DNA from 3 places in the Exiguobacterium sp. E4787 genome. Region 3 is predicted to be linked to each of the others. Evidence: predicted binding sites of a transcription regulator. Region 3 holds the regulator's gene; each other region holds the start of a gene.
The links. The regulator Rex, encoded in region 3, represses fermentation and respiration genes when NADH is low (regulators of the CRP and FNR family bind a similar motif). The targets are predictions, from matches to a motif close to TTGTGAAATATTTCACAA.
Positions count from the first base shown of each region.

Region 1: a site for Rex is predicted at 2,048-2,065, ahead of pflB (formate C-acetyltransferase). Genes of this name have one in related genera too.
Region 2: a site for Rex is predicted at 5,713-5,730, ahead of ric (iron-sulfur cluster repair di-iron protein). Genes of this name have one in related genera too.

Region 1 is NZ_JACSLY010000004.1:130,476-137,987, forward strand. Features, by position in the region: gene KNP80_RS06695 (hypothetical protein) at 1-151, opposite strand, end outside; gene KNP80_RS06700 (DEAD/DEAH box helicase) at 148-1,314, opposite strand; gene KNP80_RS06705 (hypothetical protein) at 1,369-1,791, opposite strand; gene pflB (formate C-acetyltransferase) at 2,152-4,398, shown strand; gene pflA (pyruvate formate-lyase-activating protein) at 4,455-5,171, shown strand; gene KNP80_RS06720 (NAD(P)-dependent malic enzyme) at 5,211-6,437, opposite strand; gene rsgA (ribosome small subunit-dependent GTPase A) at 6,646-7,512, opposite strand, start outside.
Region 2 is NZ_JACSLY010000006.1:76,525-84,036, reverse strand. Features, by position in the region: gene KNP80_RS08555 (NAD(P)H-dependent oxidoreductase) at 1-522, shown strand, start outside; gene KNP80_RS08550 (nitroreductase family protein) at 559-1,194, opposite strand; gene KNP80_RS08545 (MarR family winged helix-turn-helix transcriptional regulator) at 1,191-1,637, opposite strand; gene KNP80_RS08540 (malate synthase G) at 1,819-4,002, shown strand; gene KNP80_RS08535 (hypothetical protein) at 3,999-4,295, shown strand; gene aceA (isocitrate lyase) at 4,362-5,642, shown strand; gene ric (iron-sulfur cluster repair di-iron protein) at 5,791-6,498, shown strand; gene modA (molybdate ABC transporter substrate-binding protein) at 6,605-7,336, shown strand; gene modB (molybdate ABC transporter permease subunit) at 7,333-7,512, shown strand, end outside.
Region 3 is NZ_JACSLY010000021.1:8,036-15,547, forward strand. Features, by position in the region: gene KNP80_RS15250 (hypothetical protein) at 1-271, opposite strand, end outside; gene KNP80_RS15255 (ABC-F family ATP-binding cassette domain-containing protein) at 268-2,169, opposite strand; gene KNP80_RS15260 (redox-sensing transcriptional repressor Rex) at 2,319-2,975, shown strand; gene KNP80_RS15265 (twin-arginine translocase TatA/TatE family subunit) at 2,975-3,193, shown strand; gene tatC (twin-arginine translocase subunit TatC) at 3,196-3,984, shown strand; gene KNP80_RS15275 (hypothetical protein) at 4,109-4,402, shown strand; gene KNP80_RS15280 (FAD-dependent oxidoreductase) at 4,595-5,941, shown strand; gene KNP80_RS15285 (PspC domain-containing protein) at 5,974-6,156, opposite strand; partial or broken gene KNP80_RS15290 (NADPH-dependent F420 reductase) at 6,313-6,900, shown strand; gene KNP80_RS15295 (TM2 domain-containing protein) at 6,941-7,300, opposite strand; gene KNP80_RS15300 (hypothetical protein) at 7,398-7,512, shown strand, end outside.

The sequences.
Region 1 (7,512 bases), on a different contig from region 3:
ATGTGCCTTCCGAGGCGATCTCTTGAATATAGTTCGTCCAATGTGTGCTGCGCGCGAGAGCGGCTTGCTCATACAACTTTTTCAGCTCGGCCAGCAATTCGGACTCTTCTACAAGCAAAGGGAATGGAATTACTTTCCGCTCTTTTTTCATCGGCGCGGTCCTCGTTTGTTCGCAGGACGCTTCACGACCGGCGGTTTATCCTCGATCCGTTTCTCGATGACGTCGCCACGATAAATCTCGAGTTCTTTCAATTCGACGCCGAGTTGGCGGGCGAACGATTTCAAGTGCGTCAAGTCTTCATCCGTCACGAGCGAGAGCACGGTCCCGGCCGCATTCCCGCGTGCCGTCCGGCCCGAGCGGTGAATGAAGTCGTCAATCGATTCTGGCAAATCGAAGTGGACGACGTGCGTCACTTCTTCGATGTCGAGACCACGGGCCGCGAGACCTGTCGTGATGAGGAGCGGATAGTCGCCTTTACGGAATTCGCGAAGCGTTTCGACACGTTCACGTTTCCCTTTTAGGCTGTCGAGCATCCGGTAGTTCACTTTCATTTTATCGAGTTCGCCTCTGAGTGGTGGCAAGAATGAGCGGTTGTTGATGAAAGCGAGCGCTTTGACACCGTTGACGTGTGACAAACGACGAAGCAATTCCGGCTTGTAGCGGCGTGTCGTCAACATGTAGCCGTACGTCACTTGACTGCTCACGGCTCGTTCGATTTTCACGTGTGCCGGCTCCTTTAAGAACGGGGCCGCCCATGCTTGAAGCGTGTCTGTGAGCGTTGCCGATACGAGGGCGATTTGATGTTCGTGCGCCGTGTGCTTGATGATGCGTTCGGCGGCTTCTGTCAATCCGCTGTCGATGATTTGGTCGGCTTCATCGAGGACGATCGTGTGCGTCTCATGAAGCTTCAATTTTTTCTTGTCGATCAGTTCGACGAGTCGGCCTGGTGTCCCGACGATCAAATGCGGCTTTTTCTTTAAGCGATCGATTTGACGTTTCAATTCGACACCGCCAATAAATGAAGCTATGCGGACATCACCTTTCTCGGTAAATCGTTGCGCGACTGTTTGAATCTGCATGACGAGCTCACGCGTCGGCGCGACGATGACGACTTGAATTCGGTCGTTCGATGCGTCGATTTTTTCAATGGCGGGTAACAAATAAGCAAGCGTCTTCCCGGTACCTGTCGGCGCTTCAATCGTGACGTCTTTACCGTCCAACAGAAGCGGGAACGCTTCTGCTTGGACCGGCATTGGTTCAGTGAAGCCAAGGCGATCCCAGGCTTCGTTAATAAATGGTTTTGTAAAGTTCATATCATTTCTCCTTATCGTGGGGCAAAAACAAAGGAAGCATAAGTGCTCCCTGTTTTAAATATAGCGAACATGTTCCGTGTCTTGGTCGAATGAAGAGCGAAGTGTCTGTGTGAACGTCTGTCCGTCCTCGATGAGTTTGATATGCACATCGATTTGGTCAGCCGACGCCTCAACGCCTTCAACGGTGAAGCCTTGATAGACACGATACTGCAATTCTTTCGTCAACCGTTCGTATGAGGCGAGCTCTGGATATGTCGCTGCCACGTCAATCGGGCGCGAGATGAGCGCAGCGAGCAAGTTATCGCGGTAATCGATAAAATCCTCGTTTTCGATGTCGTCGTCAAACCGAATCCAAAAACCTGCGTCTTCAAATTCTGTGATAAATCCATCACGTTGTTCACCGTTCGCTTCTACTTTAAGGGAGATGCGGTCACCGGCTTTCAAGTCGTGATCAGCTGTCAATAATTCGTACGTCATGGGAAGAACCCCTTCCTCTTCTACAATGTTCTGCCTTCATTGTGTCCGATGTAAGGCAAAAATTCAAGTTCTATCCCTGAGTCGTGATATACATCACACTAAAAACTGTACAAATCGTCACATCCGAATTCAGATGATACAGAATCGACTTGAATCGCGTCGTGACGTGATTTATCTGTTTCATAGTTAATGAGAAATACGTTATAACAGAATTTAAAGCGCTTACAAAAATGGCTTCACGCCAACGTTCATGAGATTGTTACAACTTTCACAAGGATGTAAAACATAATGTTCACGTTTTCACGTACACTCAACTTATAGAAAGCACGCAGTTATCTCAACTATGAGGAGTGACCCACAATGGCAACCGAAATTAAATCAGCCTGGTCAGGATTTGTACCTGGGCAGTGGACGAATGAAGTGAACGTCGGTGAGTTTATCCGTTTGAACCGACATGAGTACACAGGAGACGACCGTTTCCTCGTCGGACCGACCGAAGCGACGAATCGTCTTTGGGCACAAGTGATGGAATTGACGAAAGAAGAGCGCGAACGCGGTGGTGTTTGGGCAGTCGATCAAAACAACCCATCGACAATCGTCTCGCACGGACCAGGATACTTAAACAAAGAGCTGGAGAAAGTGGTCGGCGTTCAAACGGACGAGCCGTTCAAACGTTCGATTCATCCGAACGGCGGCATCCGGATGGTCGACGCTGCACTTGAATCGTATGGCTTCGAGCCGAATCCTGAAATCACAAAGATTTATTCGGAAATCCGCAAAACGCATAACCAAGGTGTCTTCGATGCGTATACACCTGAGATGCGAGCAGCACGGAAGTCAGGGATTATCACAGGACTTCCTGATGCCTATGGCCGTGGACGGATTATCGGCGACTACCGTCGCGTTGCCTTGTACGGGTTAGACTTCTTGATTGCCGCACGTAAAAAAGACTTGGCGAACCGTGGCGGTTTCTTATCAGAGTCTGACATTCGGACACGGGAAGAAATGTCTGAACAGCTCCGGGCCCTCCAAGAGTTGAAACAGCTCGGTGCGGCGTACGGGTTTGATCTCGGCCGGCCGGCGGAAAATACACAAGAGGCATATCAATGGGTTTACCTCGCTTATCTCGCAGCCGTCAAAGAACAGAACGGTGCCGCCATGTCACTCGGACGTGTCTCGACATTCCTTGATGTATACGCAGAGCGTGACATCGAAGCGGGTCGTTTGACCGAGTCGGATGTCCAAGAAATCGTCGACCACTTCATTATGAAGCTCCGGATCGTCAAATTCTTACGCACACCAGACTATAACGAATTGTTCTCAGGTGACCCAACATGGGTGACCGAGTCAATCGGTGGGATGAGCGAAGACGGACGCTCGAACGTGACGAAGAGCTCGTTCCGCTTCTTGCATTCACTTTCGAACCTCGGACCAGCACCAGAACCGAACTTGACGGTGCTTTGGTCGACGAAATTGCCAGAAGGCTTCAAACAATATTGTGCGAAGATGTCGATTGAGACGTCCGCTATCCAATATGAGAACGACGACCTCATGCTTCCAGAGTTCGGCGACGATTATGGCATCGCCTGCTGTGTGTCACCGATGAAAATCGGGAAACAGATGCAATTCTTCGGAGCCCGCGCCAACATGGCGAAAGCACTGCTTTACAGCATGAACGGAGGCCGCGATGAGAAGAGCGGTGACCAAATCGCTCCGGTTTGGGAGATGAACACCGAAGACGTGCTCACGTACGACAAGGTATATGCTGACTTCGACCGGACGCTCGATTGGCTCGCCGAGCTCTACGTCAACACGCTCAACGTCATCCACTTCATGCATGATAAATATGCGTACGAACGAATCGAGATGGCGCTCCACGACCCTGAGATTTTACGGACGATGGCATGTGGCATCGCCGGCCTCTCGGTTACGGCGGATAGTCTTTCAGCCATCAAATATGCGACCGTGAAACCGGTCCGCAACGAGCAAGGCATTGCCGTCGACTTCGAGACAGAAGGCGATTTCCCTAAATTCGGCAACAACGACGACCGTGTCGATGCAATCGCCGTTGAACTTACGAGATCGTTCATGCAAAAAGTACGCAAGCATAAAACATATCGCGACGCGCTCCATACGCAATCGGTCTTGACGATCACATCAAACGTCGTCTACGGCAAAAAGACAGGGAACACACCGGACGGACGTCGCGCCGGCGAACCGTTCGCACCAGGTGCGAACCCGATGCATGGCCGCGATACAAAAGGGGCAGCTGCGTCGCTCTCATCAGTCGCGAAACTCCCGTTCGAACACGCGCAAGACGGAATTTCATACACGTTCTCAATCGTACCGAAAGCGCTCGGTAAAGAAGAAGTGGCCCGTGAACTCAACTTGGCGGCGCTCCTTGACGGTTATATGGGCGGCGAGCATAAAGGACATCACTTGAACGTCAACGTCTTCAACCGTGAAACGTTGCTCGATGCGATGGAGCATCCGGAAGAATATCCACAGCTCACCATCCGCGTCTCTGGCTATGCGGTCAACTTCATCAAGTTGACGCGCGAACAACAAATCGACGTCATCAACCGGACGTTCCACGGTTCATTGTAAACAAAGGCTTGGCAGCCTTCACTCGAGGGCCGCTCATTCGTTAGGAGGTCATTTCGATGACAATGGGATATGTACACTCGGTCGAATCGTTTGGAACCGTTGACGGCCCGGGAATTCGTTTTATCGTCTTTTTACAAGGTTGTGCGCTTCGTTGCTTGTATTGCCACAATGCTGACACGTGGGATTTCAAAAAGAATAACCATCGTTCGGCCGAGGACGTCATTCAAGAAGCGCTCAGCTATCGTCCGTTCATGGAAGCGTCAAAAGGCGGCATCACGATTTCTGGGGGCGACCCGCTCGCGCAGCCAGAGTTTTTAGAGGCGCTCTTGCGTGAAGCGAAGAAACACGGGCTTCATACGACACTCGACACGTCCGGTGCACTTCGTCCCCCTAACTTGGATGCAATTTTAGACCATACGGATCTCGTGTTGCTTGATATCAAACATATCGACGATGACATGTGTAAGAAACTGACAGGACGGAGCAACGTCAACACGCTCGCGCTCGCTGAACATTTATCCGAGCGCGGAACGAAAATGTGGATTCGCCACGTCCTCGTCCCGGAATGGACACTTGATGAAGGAGCGCTCCGCCGCACGGCAGCGTTCATTCAAAAGCTCGACCACGTCGAGAAAGTCGAAATTTTGCCGTACCATGAGATGGGCGTCTATAAATGGGAGGCGCTCGGTCTCGACTATCCGCTCAAAGGAATTAAACCCCCGACGACGGAAGAAGTCGAATGGGCGGAAGGGATTTTACAAGGAACCGTTTAAAAAACTGCGCAGACCGTCATGGTCTGCGCAGTTTTTGGATTACAAATGTTTTTGACTGACGTGCTGACGGATGGCGGCCTCATCGAGCGGACGTTTGGCGACGCCGGTCTCGACGGCAGCTTTGGCAACCGCGACCGCCACGGCCGGTGCGATTCGTTCATCGAATGGGCTTGGGATGACGACCCCGTTCGCCAAATCTTCTTCGGTCAATAAATCGGCAATCGCGTGGACGGCCGCTTCCTTCATCTCCTCATTGATTTCGCTGGCGCGAACGTCAAGTGCGCCCCGGAAAATACCTGGGAAGGCGAGGACGTTGTTCACTTGGTTGGCGAAATCGGAACGGCCGGTCGCGACGACACGCGCCCCGGCTTTTGTCGCGAGGTCTGGCATAATCTCCGGAATCGGGTTCGCCAGAGCGAAGATGATTGGATCGACGGCCATCGAGCGGACCATGTCTTCCGTGACGGCCCCGGCCGCCGAGACACCGATAAAGACGTCGGCACCTTGAAGCACGTCGGCGAGCAATCCTTCGTGTTGCTTCCGATTCGTCGCTTTGGCGATTTGATCTTTGAACGGGTTCATCCCCTCGACGCGTCCTTCGTAAATCGCGCCTTTCGTATCACAGATGACGAGGTCCTCGACACCGAAACGCTTCAACAGTTTGGCGATGGCGATGCCCGCGGCTCCGGCACCGTTCATGACGACACGGAGTTCAGGCATCGTTTTATCGACGAGGCGCAACGCGTTGACGAGACCGGCCAAGACGACGATGGCCGTCCCGTGCTGGTCGTCATGGAAGACAGGAATCGGGAGCGATTGTTTCAACCGGGCCTCGATTTCAAAGCACTCGGGTGCTTTAATGTCTTCTAAGTTGACGGCACCAAACGTCGGTGCGAGCAGTTCGACCGTCCGGACGATTTCATCGACGTTATGCGTATCGAGACAGATGGGAAACGCATCGACGCCGGCGAAGCTTTTGAACAAGACGGCTTTTCCTTCCATGACCGGCAGTGCGGCTTCTGGACCGATATTGCCGAGACCGAGCACGGCGCTCCCGTCCGAGACGACGGCGACCGTGTTGGCGCGGAGTGTGTAGTCATACGAGAGCTCTTTATCTTCAGCGATGCGACGGCACGGTTCGGCGACGCCAGGCGAGTAGGCGAGGCTGAGCGCTTCTTTCGTGTCGACATCGACTTTCGGTGTCGTTTCCAATTTTCCGTGATGGAAGGCATGCATCTCGAGTGCGCGTTCGTTCAATGTTTTCATAAGTCTCTCCCTATAATTAGCGATTTTAATCTGTGACAATACGAGTCCATTGTAACGGAGAAACCGCTTACTTTCGAGGGTTTTACCTGCATTCGGACAAACTATTTCTGAACGATTGTTCACAAATGTCGGATTGCTGATAGGAGTTGATGCTAAATTTCGGGAAATGACAAAGGAGCCACAATATTTCTGTGACTCCCTTTGTAGATTAAGCTTTCGTTTTTCGCTTCTTCTTCTCGGCGAGACGAGCCGCTTCCGCTTGTCGTTTTTCGGCGTAGCGGAGTTCGCGCTCGAGTTTGACGAAGCTTTGATAGCGTTTCGCATCGAGCGTTCCGGATGTGATGGCGGCTCGGACGGCACAACCCGGTTCGTTGCCGTGCGAACAGTCCCGGAACCGACACGTCTCGGCGAGCGCCTCGATATCCCGAAACGTATCGTCGAGATGATCGGCACCGTCCCAAAGGCCAAATTCACGCATCCCGGGTGTATCGATGACGAACAAATCGTCAATCCGGAAAAGTTCGCGATGCGTCGTCGTATGCTTGCCGCGTTCATCGCTCTCGCGGACGGCCTGTGTCTCGGCGACGGTCGTCCCGGCGAGCGCGTTCGTCAGCGTTGATTTCCCGACACCAGATGAGCCGACGAGCACGATGGTGCTTCCGCTCGGCAGTGCGGATCGCAACGCCTCGACGCCGTCACCAGTGACTGAACTGACAGGGAAGACGTCGACCCCAGGCACTGTCAACGTAAGTTCGTCGACAAGTGCATCTGCGTTGTCGACTTGGTCCGATTTCGTCAAGACGATGAACGGCGTGGCGCCGGTTTCCCACGCGGCGAGCGAGTAACGCTCGAGCCGACGCAGATTGAAATCGTGTCCGCACGCCATCGTGATTAAGATGAAGTCGACGTTCGCACAGATCAGCTGTTCGCGCGTCTCGTTGCCGGCGGCTGCCCGTGATAGGACAGTACGCCGTTCAAGGAGACGTCGAATTACGCCTTGACCGTGTTCGCGAACGGTGAACTCGACGAAGTCACCGATGACCGGGTAGTCGCGCTCGCTTTCGGCCTCATGTCG
Region 2 (7,512 bases), on a different contig from region 3:
CCGTGGCAGTTCGTCGTCGTTCGTCGCGAAGACTTGCTCCAAAAGATTAAAGACCATGCTTGGGGTGCACAAGGACAAGCGTTGACGGCAAGTCATTTCGTGTTGATTTTGGCGCGGACGCCTGAAGCGATGCGATATGATTCGGACTATATCCGTCACGTCGTCACGGACGTCCAAGGGCGGACGGAAGACGAATATGCCCTCCGTGTGAAGCGTGTCCGTGAGTTCCAAGAACAAGATTATCGATTGTTGGACGACGAGCGTGTGTTCCAAGAGTGGATTAAACGTCAGACGTACATTCCGCTCGGCAACATGATGACGGCTGCTGCCCAAATCGGTGTCGACTCATGCCCGATTGAAGGGTTCAATCAAGCAGATATTGACGAATTGTTGATTTCAGAAGGTGTCATGGAACGAGGCGCTTGGTCGCTCTCGGTCATGGTCGCGTTCGGACATCGGGCCCGTGACTTCGCGCCGAAGACACGCCGTGACTTCAACGAGGTCGTCAAATACATCGGATGAAAAAAAGCTCAAGCGCCTCGGCGTTTGAGCTTTTTCTTATTTCCAGTCTGTGATGCGGTCGATTGGGAAGCGGACTGATTGGTAACCGTCTTCCGCGGCTTTTCCGATTGAGAGGAGCATGACCGGAAGGTAGCGCTCTTTTTCGAGGCCGAACGCTTCCGCGATGTTCGCTTTGTCATAGCCACCAATCGGGTTCGTGTCATAGCCGTGGGCGCGGGCGACGAGCATGAGCTGCATCGCGACGAGGCCTGAGTCGAGCAAGATACTGTCTTTGATTGACTCTTTCGGTGCATCTTTGAAGATGCCTGTAATCATATCGACTTGACGGTCGCGGACGTCTGGCGGCATGAGGCCACGTTCAACGGCCGTATCGAAAATCTCTTCTGTGTAATCGGCCATTTGATAATCGGCGAAGATGGCGATGACGGCAGATGACGTCTCGACTTGGCGTTTGTTGAAGCTTGCGAGCGGGAGGAGCGTGTCTTTGCCTTCCGCGCTATCGATGACGACGAAGCGCCAAGGTTGTAAGTTAAGTGAAGACGGAGCCGTCGTCGCTTCCTCCAAGATTTGTGTCATATCTTCTTTCGAGATTTTGACATTCTCATCGTATACGCGAATCGAGCGGCGTCCTTTGACGATCTCCATAAAGTCTTTTTGTGTAGTCGTGTTCATATAAGGGTCTTCCTTTCGTGTTGAATGTTGGTTTGTAATGTATTTAGCAATTCGAGTAGCTGTTGTTGATCCTCTACCTTCATGTTTACAAAAAGTCGGTCCGATAAGCACTTCTTTTGCTCGGTCCAATGTGCAATCCGCTCACGACCGTCATCCGTCAAATCGACAAAGATGACCCGATTGTCTTGAAGACATCGTTCGCGCGTGATTAAGCCCTGTGTCTCAAGCTGTTTTAAGTGACGCGTGATGGCGGCATGGTCGACGCCGACCCGTTGTTGCAATTCACGTTGCCGTAACGGTCCGACGTGATGCAGGTTGCTTAAAATATCGAAGCGGGTCGAACTGAGTCCGTCCATTTCCGTATCGAACAGTTGGGCGAGTTCTTTTTGTACGGTGATGACGTGGTAAAGGATTTCGTCGCTGAGCGAACAGGCGTCGCGCATGAGACATCCTCCTTAAAACTAATTGATAAATCAATCATTGATAGGTCACACAATTCATCCTAATCGGTTTGAAGAGAGAAGGCAAATAAAAAGATTCAAAAAAACTGTTGTCAAACTGTTATATAATAGTCTATATTATATTCAACTGATATATAACAATTATTCGAAAGGATGTGACGGATTGGAACAATACGTAAGGATTGGCACATATCGTGTCCATCGTGCACTCGTCAACTTGATTGCGCAGCGGGTATTGCCCGAAGAGGCTTCCCGGCAACAGTTTTGGGTGGGGGTCGGTCAAATTCTAGACGACTTCACGGAGCGGAACGAAGCATTGCTGGAAGAACGAGTAGCATATGAACGACTGTTACAGGACTGGTACAAGGAACATGGTCCGACCTTCGAGCAACATCGATACGAGGCGTTCTTGCAAGACATCCACTACATCGAGCCAATCGTTCCCGATTTTACAATCGACGTCACGAACGTCGACTCAGAGATTATACAGGCCGGGCCACAGCTCGTCGTCCCGCTCGATAATGCGCGCTATGCGTTGAACGCGGCGAATGCTCGCTGGGGCAGCTTGTACGACGCCTTGTACGGAACGGACGTCATCGACACGGACGAGGAGCCGACGGCTGGATATAATCCGGAACGGGGGGCGAAGGTCATCGCCTACGCCAAACAGTTTCTCGACAATACGTTTCCGCTCGGGGAAGGCTCACATGAGGAAACGGACGGCTATCTCGTGTCAGAGGGCAGGCCGTACGCCATCATCGAAGGGAACCGCATCGCGTTCCAAGACGATTGTCTCGTCGGCTATGTCGGGGAGGCAAGTGATCCGAAGAAGCTCCTGCTCGTCCACAACGGGATTCACGTCGAGCTGAAGTTTGACCGGAACCATCCAATCGGAAAAACAGATCGAGCGGGACTTGTCGATATCGAGCTCGAATCAGCGTTATCGGCCATCATCGACTGTGAGGACTCGGTCGCGGCCGTGTGCGCCGAAGAGAAAGTCCAGCTCTACTCGAACTGGCTCGGTCTCATGGACGGAACACTCGAGGCGACATTCATGAAAGGCGGGAGACGACTCACACGGAAATTGAACCCGGACCGGCATTATATCGGACCGGAAGGACGTGAAGTCACGCTACCGGGACGGTCACTCTTGTTCATTCGCAACGTCGGACACTTGATGACGACGGATTTGATGCTTGATGAGGCAGGGCGTGAAGTGCCGGAAGGCATCCTGGACGGGATTTTCACAGCGCTCATCTCGAGCCGTCATCTCGACGCTAGACACAATTCTCGCGAACGTTCGATCTATATCGTCAAACCGAAAATGCATGGCTCGAAAGAAGTCGCCTTCACGAACGATTTGTTCGACGCGATTGAAGACGTGCTCGAGCTGCCGCGTCACACGATTAAAGTTGGTGTGATGGACGAGGAGCGTCGGACGTCGCTCAATCTAAAGAACTGCATTGAACGAGTGAAAGAGCGCATCGTCTTTATCAATACAGGCTTCCTCGACCGGACCGGGGATGAGATTCACTCCTCGCTCACGCTCGGACCGATGCGCCGAAAAGGTGAGATGAAAGCCTCGGCTTGGCTCGACGCGTATGAGCGGTCGAACGTCCGGTGCGGACTCGACGCCGGATTCCATCGAAGCGGACAAATCGGGAAAGGAATGTGGGCCATGCCGGACCGTATGGGCGAGATGATGCGCGAAAAAATCAACCATGTCCGGTCCGGGGCGACGACGGCCTGGGTCCCATCACCGACGGCCGCCACGCTTCATGCACTCCATTACCATCAAGTCGACGCCTTTGACGTCCAACGTGAAGTGGCCGCTCGTTCGTTCGATCATGTGATGGAACGGAGTCGGTTGCTTGAAATCCCACTCGCCACGCGAGACTACACGGACGAAGACGTGAACGAGGAGCTCGAGAATAACTTGCAAGGCTTACTCGGGTATGTCGTCCGTTGGGTCGAACAAGGTGTCGGCTGCTCGAAAGTGCCCGATATTCATCATGTCGGCTTAATGGAAGACCGGGCGACGCTCCGCATCTCGAGTCAGCACGTGGCCAACTGGTTGTATCATGGCGTCTGTAGTCGAGAGCAAGTGGAAGCGACGCTCGTCCGGATGGCCGGTGTCGTCGACGCGCAAAACGCGTCGGACCCGTACTATCGCCCGATGACGCCTGACGTGGAGCGTTCGATCGCCTATCAAGCGGCGCGAGATTTAGTATTCGAAGGCGGCGAATCGCCGAATGGATATACGGAACCGATTTTGCACCGGCGCCGTCGACAGTTTTTACAACAAGTGACATTAGAACCGAACTTAAAAGGAGGAGCATCATTATGACAACGAAAAAAATCGAAAGCGAACAGTTAATTGAACGTTGGGTCGTCCGTCGAATCATCTCAGGGGAATCGACAGCGACGCTCGCGAACACGGCGTTCGTCTACGGGAACGATTTGATGCGCCTCGTCCTAGACCGGGCCGACGGATCGCTCCAAATCATGAGAGAGCCAGTCGAAGAAGTCGTCGTGTTCCGCAAACCGGAAGAACGTGATGAAGAGAACGTCTGTCGCTGCTGCGGCATGGAACACTCATCCTTCAAGTCGGCGCTTGAGTGCTGCGCATACTTGGATTAATCATGCACCACTTGTTATATAACAAATGATTAAATCTAAAATTAATATAATACAGGAGGAATGGGTATGAACGAACAACGCGCACAAGTTGAGGAAATGATACAGTCGGAACGATTTATTGGGGTCGAACGTCCATACGGAGTGGTAGACGTGATGCGACTTCGGGGGTCGGTGTTAATTGAACATACGCTCGCGACAAAAGGAGCGGAACGGTTATGGGAGTTACTCCACGAGCGGGACTACGTCCACGCGCTCGGGGCGTTAACGGGGAACCAGGCTATCCAGCAAGTAAAGGCTGGTCTTGAGGCCATCTATTTGAGCGGTTGGCAAGTTGCCGCCGACGCGAACTTGTCGGGACATATGTATCCGGATCAAAGCCTGTATCCGGCCAATTCGGTGCCGAGCGTCGTCAAACGGATCAATCAGGCGCTTCAACGCGCCGACCAAATCCAAACGGCGGAAGGAAAAGGCGATACGCATTGGTTCGCCCCGATTGTCGCTGACATGGAGGCCGGTTTCGGCGGTGTGCTCAACGTGTTCGAACTGACGAAGGCGATGATTGAGGCGGGGGCGGCCGGTGTCCATCTTGAGGATCAATTGTCGTCAGAGAAGAAGTGCGGACATCTCGGCGGGAAAGTGTTGCTACCGACACAGACGGCCGTGAAAAACTTGATTGCCGCTCGGCTCGCGGCAGACGTCATGGGGGTGTCGACGATTATCGTCGCCCGGACGGATGCTCACGCGGCGAATTTGATTACGAGCGACATCGACCCAATCGACCATCCGTTCATCGTCGGTGACCGGACACCGGAAGGGTTTTACCGCACCGAGGCAGGCATCGAGCAGGCAATCGCGCGTGGTCTTGCCTACGCACCGTACGCTGACCTCGTCTGGTGCGAGACGTCCGAGCCCGATTTGGACGAGGCACGCCAATTCGCAAATGCGATTCACGCGAAATATCCGGGCAAACTGCTTGCTTACAACTGCTCACCTTCGTTCAACTGGAAGAAGAAGCTGTCGGACGAGGAAATCGCAACATTCCAACAAGAGATCGGTGCGATGGGGTACAAGTTCCAATTCGTCACGCTCGCTGGCTTCCACTCGCTCAACTTCGGAATGTTCGAACTCGCACGCGGATACAAAGCCCGCGGGATGGCTGCCTATTCCGAGTTGCAGCAAGCTGAATTCTCGGCGGAGCAGCATGGCTATACGGCGACACGTCACCAGCGCGAAGTTGGGACCGGGTACTTTGATGAAGTGTCACTCGTCATTTCTGGAGGCCAGTCGTCGACGACGGCACTGGCCGGATCGACAGAGGCAGAGCAGTTTGAAACGCCTTCCCATTAATCGACGCCCCTCACAAAATGAGGGGCTGTTTTGTGTCCAAATTTGGAACGAGGCAATCCCGTTCACCTAAATGTGACGTATTTCACATTTTTGTCGTCAAACTCTTGCTACGCTAAACATGTCAAAACGAATATGGAGGTTATGACAGATGACACAGACATTCACGGGCGATACGCACGTATCTGAAATCGTCAAACAATGCCCGCAAGCAGCAGACATCTTCAAACGGAACCGAATCGATTTTTGTTGTGGTGGCAACCGACCACTCGCTGAAGCGACTGACAAATCGAAACGGTCGACAGAAGATATTTTAGAAGAAGTCAATGCGCTCTATCAACGCAAGCAAGAGATGAACGAGAAGAGCATCGATTGGGATGCCGCTTCTTCTTCGGAATTGATTGAGCACATCATTTATAAGCATCACCAGTTTTTGACGGACGAATTGCCTCAGCTCACACCATATGTGACAAAAGTGTTCCGGGTTCACGGACAAAATCATCCGCACCTCGGTCGCATTCACCAATTGTTCAATCAATTGAAAGTGGAACTTGAACAACATATCGTCAAAGAAGAGACGGAAGACTTCCCGACGTTGCTTCGTCATGAGACGGCACCGACAGCTGAAACGAGACGGGAGCTTGATGACATTTTGGCTTCGCTCGAGTCAGAACATGCAGCAGCGGGTGACATCTTGAAAGAGCTTCGGCACATCACGAACGACTATACGCCGCCTGAAGGTGCGTGTGGGACGTATCGTCTTGTCTATCAACGGTTAGAAGCGCTCGAATCGGATACGTTCGAACATATTCATCTCGAGAACAACATTTTATTCCCGCGGGCGCGCACGTTCGCTTAATAAGGGCACACCTCTACTGACGTAGGGGTGTATTTTTGTGACGTTTGATACAGATGGGAGGCGAAGCAATCGCTACGATAAAAGAGAAGCAAAGGAGTGATCAATCATGAAACGGGTGAGTGGAGTCATCATAGGGATGGCAGTCGCCTTATTACTAAGTCAAGTCTGGTCGAGTTCAGATTCGGAGGACACCGTGACCATCCTAGCAGCGGCGAGCTTAGGACCGGCTTTGGAAGAGATCGAGCGACAACTTGAAGCGGAATTCGAGGGGATTGATGTTCGGGTCGTGACGAACGGGAGCGGCGCTTTGCGAGCACAAATCAATCACGGGTCTCCGGCAGATATCTTTTTAGCCGCGAGCGTTGACGATGTCGACCGATTACAAATCCCGATTCTAGAGCGGGATATGTTCTTGCATAACGAATTGTGGCTCGTAACACCGAAAGGGAAACCGTGCGCGGAGACGTGGGACGACTTAAATACATGTGCTCGCATCGTCATCGGTGATCCGATCAATGTCCCGGCCGGTCGTTACGCAAAAGTGGCGCTCGAAGGGGAAGATGTGTGGGAGGAAGTGGAGCCGCGAGTCATGTTCGCCCAAAACGTGAGACAAGTGCTGACGCTCATCGAACAAGGTGACGCCAATGCGGGATTCGTTTATAAAACGGAACTCACGACGGCCATCGAGTCGATTCAGTCGGTCCCGTTTGAAGCGACGGGTGCGATTTCGTATCCGGCAGTTCGCTTAACGCATGATCCATACGTCCGCGATATCTATGCGCGTTTGTTTGATGATGAGATTCAAGCTCACTTTTTGGCGAAAGGATTTTCCAAATGACGCAATCTCCACTTCAACTCACATTCGAAGTCGGGATGATGGCGACGGTGAGCGCCTTCGTCCTTGCCTTCGGAGCGGCCTATTTCATGCATCACCGTCAATTTAAAGGAAAGCGGCTGCTGGAGACAGTGTTTTTACTGCCGCTTATCTTGCCGCCGACAGTCATCGGGCTATAC
Region 3 (7,512 bases):
TGTGCACGGTCACATCGACCGGCCAGACGACGAGGCGGATGAACAGCGTGCTCATGAGCAGGCCGCTCAACAAGCTGATCACAATCCCGCTCCACGTCTGGATGATGAAGCCGATGACGACCGGCAAGAAATAAAACAGGAACGACGGGACGACCGTCGGCTCCCCACGAATCAGTTCGGATACGAATTCCGTCCCCGTCGGCACGATATAGGCGAGACCGGTCAGGAAAGCATGCATCCATTCGATTCGCATCGCACGGAATCGCATCATGAATGGAGCTCCTCCCATTCTGCATACAGTGCCGTGATCGATTCTTTCGTCGCATCGGACTCGGTCGACAGTTCCTGCGCCCGAGCGAAGTCGTTGAAGACGTCCGGTTCACACAAGAGCTGCTCGATTTCCTCGAGACGGGCCTCGTGTTGTTCGATGGTGAGCTCGATTTCCTCGATCCGTTGTTTCATCCGGCGTTCCTCACGTTGCTGTTCCTTGTCGGCGCGCTGCTTCTTGACGATGACTTGTTTCGTCTCTTCGCGGGCGAGTCGGGCCAGGTCTTCGAGTTCTTCTTTCTTCTCGACGTAATATGAATAATCGCCGAGATACTCGTCGATGCCGTTCGGCGTGATCTCTAAGACGCGCGTCGCGAGCCGATCGATGAAGTAGCGGTCGTGCGACACGAACAGAATTGTGCCCGGATAGTCGACGAGGGCGTTCTCGAGAATCATCTTCGAATCGAGGTCCAAGTGGTTCGTCGGCTCATCCAAGATGAGCAAGTTCGGTTGCTCGAGCTTTAGTTTCGCGAGCGTCAAGCGGGCCCGTTCACCACCCGACAGTTCATGGACACGTTTCATGACATCGTCACCGCTGAACAGGAACTGTCCAAGCAGACTCCGCACTTCTTGTTCGCGCATGAGCGGCCAGTCGTTCCAAATCTCGTCGATGACACGGTTGGCGTCCGACAAGTTCTGTTGCTCCTGGTCGTAGTAGCCAATCTCGACGCCGGTGCCGTAGCGGATGTCACCGGTAAGGGGCGGCTGTTGTTTCGTCAACACTTTCAGGAGCGTTGATTTGCCGACTCCGTTCGGGCCGACGAGGGCGACCGATTCGCCGCGCTGCAATTGGAAGCGGAGATTTTGGGCGATCGGTTCTTCATAGCCGATGGCGAGGTCGCTGCCGCTCAATACGTCGTTCCCGCTTTGACGTTTGATTGAGAACGAGAGGACGGCGCTGCGCTCATCACCGTCCGGCGCTTCCATCCGGTCGACTTTCTCGAGCCGTTTACGGACACTCTGGGCCCGCTTCGTCGTTGTCGCCCGGGCGATGTTACGCTGAATGAAATCCTGCATCTTGGCAATCTCTTCTTGTTGCGACTCGAACTGTTTCTTCTCTTGCTCGTAAATGGCAGCCTTCTGTTCAAGGTACTTCGTGTAGTTGCCGACGAAGCGACGGCTCCGGTGGCGCGACAACTCATAGACGACCGAGACGACGCGGTCGAGGAAGTAGCGGTCGTGGGAGACGATGAGGACGGCGCCTTTATAGCCGCTCAAATACTTCTCGAGCCAACCGAGCGTCTCGATGTCCAAGTGGTTCGTCGGCTCATCCAAGATGAGCAGGTCTGGACTCTGGAGCAGCATCTTCGCGAGGGCGAGGCGTGTCCGTTGTCCGCCGGAGAGCGTATCGATGCGGCGTTCGAAGTCGTCCGGATAGAACCGCATCCCGTGAAGGACAGAGCGGATCGTCGCCTCATATTGATAGCCGCCACGGTCTTTAAACGTATGCTGTTCTTCATCGTAAGACGACAAGAGGCGCTCATAGGCGGCCGGGTCGTTCAAGATGCGCTCGGAACCCATGTCTTGCTCCATGCGGCGCAGCGTCTTTTCTTGTTCGATTAAATCGGTGAAGACAGTCAACATTTCGTTCCACATCGTCTCGTTCGACTCTAACCCTGAATCTTGGGCCAGGTAGCCGATGGTGACGTCTTTCGGCTTCATGATATCGCCCGAGTCGTAGTTGTATTCCCCGGCGATGACTTTGAGCAGTGTCGACTTGCCGGCACCGTTACGGCCGACGAGCGCGACGCGTTCGCCTTCTTGAATCTCGAGTTTGACGTTCTCTAAAATCGGCTCGACGCCGAATGATTTCGATAAGTTATTGACTTGCAGTAGGATCAAGTGAAAAAACCCCTTTCTCTCTATTTAGTATACTTTATTTCTTCCCCTTTTCAGGTATATTCATTGAGTGGTCATGTGAATTCGTTTACAATCAAGGTGTATGAAATTAGATTCGTTTGAAACGCGTCGTAAAAAGGAGGCTCTTTCCGTTGAGTCAAAACGAACCAAAGATTCCGCAAGCGACAGCCAAACGGTTGCCACTATACTATCGGTTTATCCAAAGCCTACATTCATCAGGAAAACAGCGTGTCTCTTCTGCTGAACTGAGCGAGGCGGTCAAGGTCGATTCGGCCACGATTCGTCGCGATTTCTCGTACTTCGGTGCGCTCGGGAAAAAGGGATATGGCTATAACGTACAGTATCTGTTAGACTTTTTCCGTAAGACACTGAATCAGGACGAGATTACGAACGTCGCCTTAGTCGGGGTTGGTCATCTTGGGACAGCTTTCGTCAACTACAACTTCCTTAAAAACAATAACACACATATCGTCGTCGGGTTCGACGCAGACGAGACAAAAGTCGGCACGACGATGTCCGGTGTCCCGATTCATCACGTGGATGAGATGGAACAGATCATGAAACAAAACAAGATTGATGTCGCCATCTTAACGGTGCCGTCTACCTATGCGCAGCCTGTCGCGGATGACTTGGTCCGCTTCGGCATCAAAGGCATCTTGAACTTCACACCGGCCAGGCTTACTGTGCCGGACACGGTCCGCGTCCATCATATCGACTTGTCGATCGAACTCCAGTCGCTCATTTACTTTATGCAACACTATCCATCTGCTGAGGGGGTCCATCAATAATGGAATTACTATCATCGTTGCTCGTCGTCGGTATTCCTGGGGGAGCGAGTATCTTCATTATCGCCATCGTCGCGCTCATCATCTTCGGGCCGAAGAAATTGCCTGAATTCGGACGCGCCGCCGGACAAACGCTCCGTGAGTTCAAAAATGCCACAAACGGCATGATGAACGAACATGACGAGAAAGATAAGAAAGAACTTGAGAAGAAAGAGCAGTAATCATGAATCATCAACCTGATCAAGAGCGGGCGCTGTCCGATCACTTGACAGAGCTGCGGAGACGACTGATGCTGTCGGCATTTGTCGTCTTTGCCTTCTTTTTGATCGCTTTGCCGAGTGTCAAATACGTGCTCGCCTATCTGCAGGCGGACCTCGTCGAACGAGGGCTCGAACTGAACGCCTTTGGGGTCGCGGACCCGCTCATGATTTACTTGAACTTGGCGCTCGTCATCGGGCTCGTCGCGTCCGGTCCGTTTCTACTGTATCAACTGTGGGCGTTCGTCGCACCTGGTCTGCACCCGAATGAGCGGAAAGCGACGCTCGCGTATATCCCGATCATCTTCATCTTGTTCTTGATCGGTCTCGCGTTCGCCTACTATTGGTTGTTCCCGCTCGTCCTCGATATCTCGACGGACCTCGGGCAAGACCTTGGGCTGACGCAAATCATCGGGGCGTCGAACTACTTCACGTTCTTGCTGCAACTGACCATTCCATTCGGACTGTTGTTCCAGTTGCCGGTCGTGACGATGTTCTTGACGCGCATCGGTGTCGTGACACCGTACTTCCTCTCAAAAATCAGGAAGTACGCCTACTTCGCCTTATTCGTCATCGCGGCCTTCATCACGCCGCCGGATTTGACGTCGCACCTCATGGTGTCACTGCCTCTCTTTTTCTTGTATGAGATCAGTTTATCGATTTCACGCATCACGTACCGGGGCGTGCTCCGACGTGAGAAAGAGGCGATGGTGAAAGAGCAAGTCGATTTGATGAAACAAATGAATGAGAAGTAAGCATCGTTCTTTAATGGGACGATGCTTTTTTTATGATTGGAAATAAATGTTTTTAACAACAAGATAAACACTGGACCCACGTGATACGATAAAACTACTTAAACATCAGTCAGGGGGAGAAGCGATGGCTTGGGAGTACTACGGGGATGAACTCATCATCATCGGCGTGTTGACGACAATGTTGCTGATTGCCGGACTGAACTTTTTGAAATCGCGATTCAGGCGAAGCCTCGTCTTCTCGTTGATGTTGCTCCTCGCGGGATACGTATCGTGTATCATCGGACTCGTCTGCGTCCGTGGTTGGGACGCGCTGGGGTGGATTTTTATTGGCTTCAGTCTGTACGTGATCGGCCTCCTCACCTATATCGGCGTCGTCACTTACCACTGGTTTAAAGCAAGACGCACGACCCATTCATGAATGAACCGTTCCGGTTGCGGAGCGGTTTTTTTGTTGTCACACCAGCCGTTCAAACTTTAGACATAATTACGTGAAAAAGTGAGCAAAGGGATTGTCAAACCTTCTTGTGAAATAGTACACTAAGTTCAGAAAGTAAATGTGATATTTATCACAAACACTAACTTACCTAACACTCAAAGGAGAGACAACCATATGAAAATCGCAGTCATCGGATGTACACACGCAGGAACAGCAGCAGTCAAAGGATTACTCGCCAAGCACGACAATCTCGACATCACGGTGTATGAGCGGAACGACAACGTCAGCTTCCTCTCATGTGGGATCGCCCTCCACGTCGGCGGTGTCGTCAAACGTGCGGAAGAGCTCTTTTACGCGTCACCGACCGAACTCGAAGAACTCGGCGCGACAATGCGCATGAAGCACGACGTGTTGAACATCGATACGGAAGCGAAGACGGTCCATGCGAAAAACCTCGACACGGGAGAAGACGTCTATGACACGTTCGACCGTTTGATCGTCACGACTGGTTCATGGCCGATCGTCCCGACGCTTCCTGGCATCGAGATGACTGGGATTGAGCTCTGCAAAAACTATGGCCACGCCCAACGCATCATCGAGCGGGCAAAAGACGCGACGAACATCGCCGTCATCGGTGCCGGCTATATCGGTGTCGAGCTCGTCGAGGCGTTCGAAGTGTACGGCAAACACGTCACGTTCATCGATAGTGCCGACCGCATCTTGAACAAGTATCTCGACAAGTCGTTCACAGACCAACTCGAGGCAGACATGACGTCACGCGGCATCGACCTCGAACTCGGCCAGACGGTCGAAGCGTTCCATGGGACAGATGGAAACGTCACGCACGTCGTGACCGATAAAGGTGAGTTCGAGGCCGACCTCGTCATCCTCTGTGTCGGCTTCCGCCCAAACACGGGACTCCTTCAAGGCCAAGTCGACATGCTCGGCAACGGCGCCATTATCGTCGACGAATATATGCGCACGAGCAACCCGGACGTCTTCGCGGCTGGTGACAGCTGTGCCGTCTATTACAACCCGGCGCGCACACATGCCTACATCCCGCTCGCGACGAACGCCGTCCGCATGGGAACGCTCGTCGCCGAGAACTTGATCGCACCGCGTGTCCGTTATCAAGGGACGCAAGGAACGTCAGGTCTCCGTCTCTACGATTGGAACATTGCCTCGTCTGGACTTACAGAAGAAGCAGCTGGACTGTTCGGCCTCGACGTTGAGAGTGTTGTGATTGAGGATGCGTACCGTCCGGAGTTCATGCCGACGGCTGAACCGGTTCAGTTCAAACTCGTCTATGAAGTCGGCACACACCGCGTCGTCGGCGGACAAGTCCTCTCGAAAGCGGACATGACGCAAGCGGTCAACACGTTGTCGCTCGCCATCCAAAACGAGATGACGGTTGAAGAGCTCGCCTATGTCGACTTCTTCTTCCAACCGCACTACAACAAGCCATGGCACTTCATCAACAGTGGGGCGCTCGCGGCGATGAAAGATAAAGTCAACGCATAAAAAAACTCGGGAGCCGCGGCTTCCGAGTTTTTTTATAGATAGCGTGGGGCGTCCTTCATCGAGTTGGCGAGAATCATATAGATGAGGACGTTCCCCGGCACAATCAAAAAGAGCAGACGTACACCGAGCGGGGACAGGTCGAAGTATTCAGCGATGCCGCCGCAGACACCAAAGAGTGAGCGGTTCGTGGCAGATTTTCGAAGCGGACGTTGCATAAGCGTGGCTCCTATCTCAACTATGATATGAAAATTTTACCATATAAATTGGCGACAAGCGTACAATGCACACAGGTTTTTCTTCGTCTGAAGCCGGGGAAGGGGTAAGAGAAAGGCTACGGCACGCAGACGAAGAACTGTGAAGGGGAGTCGGACTATATGAAGATTGGTATTTTAGGAGCAGGGAAAGTCGGACGGACGCTCGGGCGCAAGTTCGAAGATGTCGGATATGAAGTGTTGTACGGGACGCGCTCGGAGCGCGAGGGGACGATGTCGCTCCAAGAAGTGGCGTCGAACGCACAGATTTTGTTATTGACGACGCCGTTCGCGGCGGCCGTCGATTTGATTCAATCGCTCCGGGACTTGGACGACAAGATTGTCATCGATGTGACGAATCCGATTGCCAAAGAGTTTGATTCGATCGAGCGGCCGGAAGGGAAATCGGGGGCCGAGCATCTGCAAGAACTTGCGTCACACGTCCGCATCGTCAAGGCGTTCAACCAGACCGGCGTCGAGAACTTGGAGAACCCGAACATGTCGATGATGTTCATCGCCGGAGACGAGCAAGAGTCGGTCCGAGCCGTTCAAGACCTTGCCTCGAAGATTGGTTTCGACGCCCATACGCTGCGTCACTTGAAACTGGCGCGAGAACTCGAGTCGCTCGCGTGGTTATGGATTCATTACGCGACGAAAGAACGGAAGCACCGGAACTTTGCGTTCTACTTGAAAGAGAATAGTTTTTAATAGAAAAGACGGTCACGCGTTGGCGTGACCGTCTTGGTCGTTAAAAGGCAGCTTGACGCTCAGAGCGAGTCTTCAACGATTCAATCGTCTCGCGCTCGATCGCTTCGACTTCGCGTTGTTGCCAGCCTGGCATGAGGAACGCGTCGACGAGCGCCCAAATGCCTGCTACGAACAATCCAACGAAACCAATCAAGACGACGGTAAGGATGATTGAACCAACCGTAAGAGCTAGCATCCCAAGGGCGCTACCTGTCTTTTTAAAGTAGAAACGGTGTGCGCCGAAACCGCCGAGGAAGAACCAAAGCAAGTACGCGACGACGAGATTGCGCTTCTTTTTCTCGACTTCGCTGTTGACGAGGAGCATTTCCTCTGTCGATAAATCGATACGTGAATAATTCATGATGTGATGTGCCTTCTTTCCAAAAATTGATATAATGAATGCAGTCTTTATTGTACCGGGAAACGGATGAATTCCCATGATTTTCTATTATTTATTTTTGGAAGCGAGGAACAACCGAATGGGTTTTGCGATTGTGACGTTCATCGTCGCGTTTATTCACGTGATCGCCGGAGCGGTCGTCTTACATAAGTATCCGCAATATAAATCAATCG